Lentimicrobium sp. L6: one gene and its partner. The protein of the gene in region 2 interacts with the protein of the main gene of each other region in a pairwise test. Links are inferred from orthologs where the notes say so. Each region holds a gene or a part of one and is shown on either strand. Other genes may lie near its edges. The genes, in order: ruvC and ruvA.

The links.
Region 1: the proteins of ruvA (region 2) and ruvC interact in binary tests that used the Escherichia coli proteins (3 or more experiments, as listed by UniProt). The link is inferred for Lentimicrobium sp. L6 from one-to-one orthologs.

Annotation. Positions count from the first base shown.
Region 1 is NZ_JABKCA010000001.1:21,988-25,311, reverse strand. Bases 186-3,171 are described here. They hold ruvC (crossover junction endodeoxyribonuclease RuvC), read right to left. Parts: upstream 1,962-3,171; coding sequence 1,410-1,961; downstream 186-1,409. Other genes in these bases: HNS38_RS00120 (glycosyltransferase), read left to right, coding at 3,009-3,171; HNS38_RS00125 (lysylphosphatidylglycerol synthase transmembrane domain-containing protein), read left to right, coding at 1,975-3,012; HNS38_RS00135 (outer membrane beta-barrel protein), read left to right, coding at 632-1,405; tatC (twin-arginine translocase subunit TatC), read left to right, coding at 186-506. Also shown: more of tatC, read left to right, coding at 1-185; more of HNS38_RS00120, read left to right, coding at 3,172-3,324.
Region 2 is NZ_JABKCA010000054.1:10,071-13,327, forward strand. What follows is about bases 49-2,967. They hold ruvA (Holliday junction branch migration protein RuvA), read right to left. Parts: upstream 1,841-2,967; coding sequence 1,256-1,840; downstream 49-1,255. Other genes in these bases: sprA (cell surface protein SprA), read right to left, coding at 49-1,192; HNS38_RS13745 (PspC domain-containing protein), read right to left, coding at 2,041-2,967. In the rest of the region: more of sprA, read right to left, coding at 1-48; more of HNS38_RS13745, read right to left, coding at 2,968-3,257. UniProt on the Escherichia coli protein: The RuvA-RuvB-RuvC complex processes Holliday junction (HJ) DNA during genetic recombination and DNA repair.

The DNA of each region.
Region 1 (3,324 bases), on a different replicon or contig from region 2:
TTATGGCTGGTGTAGTGATGGCCGCTCCTTATATCATTTATGAATTCTGGAAATTTGTGGAACCTGCATTACATGAGCACGAAAGAAAAAATTCAGGTGGAACCGTATTAGTTTGTAGCCTCCTATTTATTACGGGAGTAGTATTCTCCTACTTTTTAATCGTCCCGCTGGCTTTGAATTTCTTTGGTTCCTATCATGTTAGCGAAGAAGTTTCAAATACCATTTCCTTAACTAGCTATATCAGCACTGTAGTTACTGTTACCATCTCTGTCGGAGTCGTTTTTGAACTACCTGTTGTTATTTTCTTCCTAACAAAAGCAGGTTTAGTTAGCATTGAGTTTCTAAAGAAGAACAGAAAATACATGTTAGTAATCGTTCTTATTCTTTCTGCTTTAATCACCCCTCCTGATGTTTTTAGCCAAGTACTAGTAACTTTACCACTGATGGTGCTTTATGAGTTTAGCATATTTATGGCTAAAAGAGCACAAAAAAAAAGAAGTCGATAGCAAACTAAGCGAGGGTTAAAAATTTAATATTTCCCTTTAAGCACATTGTGGTATTGAAAAAAGATCATATATTTGTTCTATAGGATTATTTTTTTCTTTAATACGCATCTAAAAAAAACCTAACAGTGAAATCAAAAATCTCACAAAAAGCTTTATTAATCATCACATTTCTACTTATGATAAGTGGAAGTAGCATGGCTCAAAGAAGCTTTGATACTCACAAAGGTGGTATGATTTGGAAACACTGGTATGTCCAAGCCAATATTGGGCTCAACCTTTTTTATGGAGATGTAAGTTCTCACGATCAAGATCTATTTAAGAAAATCGGAGAAGAAAGTTCATTTGCTTATTCTTTAACAGCCGGGAAATGGATTACAGATTGGGGGGGAGCCGAATTCACATTTTCTAGTGGGAAACTTATAGGTTCTACACCCGGACTACAATTCGAAAATAATTATAACCAGTATATAATTCAAGGAATCTTTAATTTTACTCAACTGTTATACCCTGCCAACGAACAAACTCCCTTTTACATTTATGGGAAAATAGGATATGGGCAAATAGATTTTAATTCTGTGCTTCGCAATAGCTCTACTTTAGACACTATAAAAATGCAAGGTAAAGAAACTACTCATGGTAAAAGAGTGAGTGAATGGGTTTTACCTCTTTGCCTTGGCGGAGCATTCAACCTTGATGAGAACCTCACCATTGTTATTGATGGAACTCTTTTTCTTGTTAATTCAGACAAACTAGATGCTAGATTCGGTAAAAATGGTAACGATGATAATGATTTCTATGTGAACTTCTCTGTAGGCTTAAGGTATACTTTCAATGCAAAAGAAACTCAGGGTAGCTTCAATAGATCTAAATCTAGACGTTCAAATAGATGGTCTAGGTAAAAGATTATTTTATCCTTTCTGGGTTTTTCTTTACAAAACTACCCCAACCAGTATACGATTCTTTTTCAAACCCATAAGATTTTTGGAAATAATGACAAACCGCAGCTGCTAATCCATCTGTAGCATCTAAATACTCTGGCTCTTCTGTCATTTTTAATAGATGTTTTAACATTCCGGCAACTTGTTCTTTAGAAGCTGTTCCTTTCCCTGTTATGGACTGTTTTATTTTTCGAGGTGCATACTCAAAAATGGGAAGGTTTCTATAAAGCCCAGAAGCCATAGCTACTCCCTGTGCCCTTCCTAACTTTAGCATACTCTGGGGGTTTTTCCCCATAAAGGGTGCCTCTATAGCTATCTCATCTGGCTTATACTGATCAATTAGAGCCAATGTGCGCTCAAATATTTTCTTAAGCTTCATTGGGTGGTTATCATAACCAGCTAATTTCAATACCCCCATGGTAACCAGCTTTATTTTATTATCTTGCTGGTGTATTACACCATAACCCATTATATTTGTACCCGGGTCAATGCCCAAAATAATTCGATCCTGCTTCAAAATTTATGTTTAAGTGAAGATTTCTACAAAAATACGAAAAAGCTTTAATCTCTTTTTTAAGATATTGCTTGTTAGTTTAGTTTATATTTTCTTGTTCTTTGAGCTAAGTAAACATCAAGAACAATTTAGTATCAATGGAGTACTCAATGCATCTAAGAAAGATTCTCTTTTACTGCTATTAGCTTTTGGTTTGATGCCACTTAACTGGCTCATTGAAAGCATCAAGTGGAGATTTCTCATGCGAAAGATAGAAAATGTAAAGCTAAGTAATTCCATCCAAGCAGTATTTGCAGGAACAGCCATCAGTATTTTCACCCCCAACCGAATTGGCGATTACTTAGGTCGAATTTTTATTTTAAAGAAGGGGGATAGACTTGATGGAACAGTTGCTACCATTACTGGGAATTTAAGTCAGCTGCTGATAACCATACTCATGGGAAGTGTGGCTCTTATCTACTTTTCTGAAACTATAGTCACCGATTTTTTACAATGGAATAACATATGGATAGCCATTTCTATAATTCTAATTCTTAGTATAGATATTATCCTCCTCATTATATTCTTCAAATTCCCTAGCATTGAGAATAGACTAAATAGAACTTTTGGAATTTACAGATACCCTATTATCAAACATCTTAATATTTTAGCTGAATACAGAATGGATGAATTAGTAAAAGTTTTGTCCTATAGTCTCCTTAGGTATTTAATCTATTCTGTTCAATTCTATTTATTATTACTGGCTTTTCACTTCGATTTATCCATAATCGATGGAATGATGGTGGTGTTTTTAGTTTTCTTTGGAATCACTATCATTCCGAGTATTGCAGTTGCAGAATTGGGTGTAAGGGCCTTAATCACCCTTTTTGTATTCCAATTGATAGGTCAATATTCGCAGGCAGAATTTGAACTCGGTTTAATTGCTGCTACATCTATACTTTGGTTAATCAATATTGCATTCGCAGCAGTAATTGGAGGTGCTTTTATCTTTAACTTAAAGTTTATTAGAAAGAAAGACCTAATAGAGGAAACAGATAAAAATCCTGAAGAATGATAATCGTAATCTTAAGTTGGCTTATTGTTCTACTTTATATCTTTGTGATTTTAAGGTTTTATTGGGCATGGACTAAAATTCAGGATAATAATCCTAAATCCTCTAGTTTAAAGAAAATCAGCATTGTTATTGCCACTAGAAACGAAGAAGAAAATTTAGCCCCCCTTTTTCAATCCATCTTGGACCTCGATTATCCAAGAAATCATTTTGAAGTCATTCTTATTAATGATCACAGCGATGATTCCAGCCTAAATTTGATGGAAAGATTTAAAAAATCCAATACTGAAATAGATATTACCTTAAACACCCTTT
Region 2 (3,257 bases):
AGTTGTCATCAGGATAAGAGTTGCCAGCTACAGGATACAAATCTTGGAAATAAGGGTTATATTCCCCTAAATCTTGAAAGGCTACAATGTTTCTATTGTCAGTAGTTGGCGAACCAATGTTTGTCACCCAAACTTCAGTTTTGGTAATATTGATATTAGAATTAACAATAGGCAATTCTTTTAAAGAAGGCTCATAGTTTTCCTTGAAATATTCAGCCAATAAGAAGTGTTTGTTCTCTTCATACTGGTCAACTCTAAGCTCGAACTCATTGGTTTGTGCTCCTCCTTGTACTGTTAGAGATGAAGACTCACTCTTTTGTTGCGAAAAGACAGAAGTTACGGTTAATTTCCCAAATTGTAATTTGGTTTTAATACCAAAGAGACTTTGGCTACCTTGAATTAATGTAGAGGTTAAAGGAAGAGTTACATCCCCTGCTTCAATTAATTTGATGATTTCATCTTCGTCGCCTTCGTATTTTAATTTCAGCTTGTTTTCGAAATCGAAAGTGGCTTCGGTATTATAGTTGACTTTAAACTCAATTTTATCTCCAATTTTTGCCAATACATTCAACTGGATTTTCTGTTGAAAGTCAAAGTTGGTTACACTTTGCTGTCGAACGTTTAGAGCAGGGTCTTCTCGTTTGTTATTAACCACGCCAAACATTAATTCTGCCGAACCCTGAGGACGAATGTCGATGGTGTTTCCACCAAATATTCTGTCAAAAACTTTACCCCCAATATGAATAGATGGAATGATACCTCCATTGGCTCCTGCATTATTGGCATTAGAACGTTCTGCCCAGTAATTTTCTAGAGACTGTTCTTCTTCAAACTGTCTGTACTCCTGCATGTCCATCCTTTGGGGTGGGCGATAATCCAGTTCACCCATTTTATTGGTTACCACATATTGGTTGGTTTTAGGATCGAAAACTACATTTTGTTGTATGTTTTTGGGGTCTTGAAGGAAAAGATTAGAGCGTTGGGTTCCTCCGGTGTAAAACAAGTTATCATCTCCTTGAAAAGGAAATTTTAAATCAACCTTTTTTGTAGTATCGGTAGTGGTACTATCTGGTGGATTTAAAAATAAGGTAGACCCGATGGGTGCAGCCCATATTTTTTGGATTAAAAAATTGGGGATGAGCAACATCAGAGTAAACAATAGTAAAAGCAGTACCCTTGTAAAAAACCTCATTAAATATTATATCTTTTGCTAAATGGTATTGCTACCTTTAGTTCATCATTAACACTTTATTTTCTATAAAACCTTAAGGCTCGCCTTAATCAAATCTTCCACCTTATCAATCTCAGGATTTGAAGTAAAGACTTTCTTTAAACCTTTTTCAGCCATTTGCTTAGAGAAACCTAGGGCTATCAATGCAGATAACGCTTCTTCTTTAAAGGTATTGTGTTGGAATGGTAAATTATCGCCATCGGTTACCAATTTATCTAGTTTGTCTTTTAAATCGACAATGATTCTTTGTGCACCTTTCGCTCCAATTCCCTTTACGGCTTTTAATGCGGCCACGTTTCCGGTATCTATAGCTTCATAAACTTCATCAGAAGTCATCGAAGACAAAATCATTCTTCCTGTGCTCGGACCAACACCAGAAACGCTAATTAATTTCCTAAAAACTTCTCTTTCGTAAGTATCAAAAAAGCCAAATAAGGTTTGGGCATCCTCTCTAACTATAAAGTGAATAAAAAGCTTTACGCTTTCCTCTTTTCCTATACGGGAAAATGTGTTTAAAGAAATGTTTACGTAATATCCTACACCTGAGCAATCTATGACGGCATAGGCGGGATTCTTCTCAACTAATTTACCTTGTATATATTCGTACATCTTTTTAAAGCTGATTCAATCGCCAAAAGTACAAATATTCCTGAATTGAGTATGGAAGTATCAGATTTTGATGAAAATATCTTATGGTTCTAAATAGAGTTGTTGTTTGCGGCTGAAAATGAAAAAACCGACTCGGTATGAAAGTCGGCTTTTTATAGTAAATTGATGATCTTTATATTGTTTTATTTTCTCCTAGCTTCTTACTCTATTTCTTCTTGTGCTTCTTTTTTATTGGCCACCGGTAGTGCTGGCTCGACTTCCTTTTCAATGGATTCTTCTTCTACTTTAGCCTCCTCAAAATTCCCAGAATTTAATATCCAATAGGAATCTTTAGTTCTATGATTATAGAGGTTTCTTTGCCATTGGTAATCCATTTTAAAATGCCTTCTGATATTATTATCTATCATAATAGATTTCCCTTCAGGCACATATAGTTTTAATGTGATTTCTTGGCTTCTCCATTTAGAACTTTCGCCTAATTTGAAATACGGGTCCAGTAATAAACCTGTTGAATCAATAGTAAAATGATAGTAAGTATTTTCTATATTGATATTAGCCTGTTCTTCATTTTTCCCATTTGAGCTTTTGTATAGCTTCAGGGCGAAACTATTTTTATCATTTTCAATAATTTCTAATCTGGGTTCTCCATAAATTTCATCATCATGAAGGATGGGATGGTTATTATCTTGTGAAACCACAGTTTTGTTATCACTAGATAGTATATTTTGATAGTAAGAATTGGTATTTAATCTGATATTTAGTGTGTCGGATTGTACTTCTTCAAAATCGTATTTTGTGATTTTTATAGCATCTTTATGATAAGCTCTAATGGTAGTATAACTCATCCCTAAAGAAACAATGAGTGCCACAACCCAGGCCTGCCATGCTATGGTTCCAACCATTTTGTTTCTTTTTAAGTTAAATAGGAATCTAATTCCATGAAATACCATCATAATAATTGGAATGAGGACTAAAACTGTTAGTGCTGTTAGAGTGATGGAAGCATATTCATTAGCAATAATGAATTTGCTCATAAAAGCAGGGAAAGACATTCCTTGGATAAAGAAACCCTCGAATTCTAGTTCAGGAACTAGATTAAGATATAGAATTCCAAAACCAACTAATAATCCAGCACCATAAATGAATAGAATTAGTCCCAAAATGAATTTTAATATTCTGAGAATGATTCGTCCGAAGGCTTTAACAAAGGTTTCTATTTTTTGAAGTCCAATTTTGCGAGCCGGGCCTGTTTTATGATAGACTCCCATGGCTTCTTCTGAAAAATCAGAAAGACGATCTTTTAAATATTCTGTTTCTTCTTTTACTTTGCTTTCAATGTTTTTCACATTCACTTTTTTGCCTTCCATGCGGATGCGGTCACTTGTACTCGCAGCTTCAGGCATAAGTAGCCAAAGGC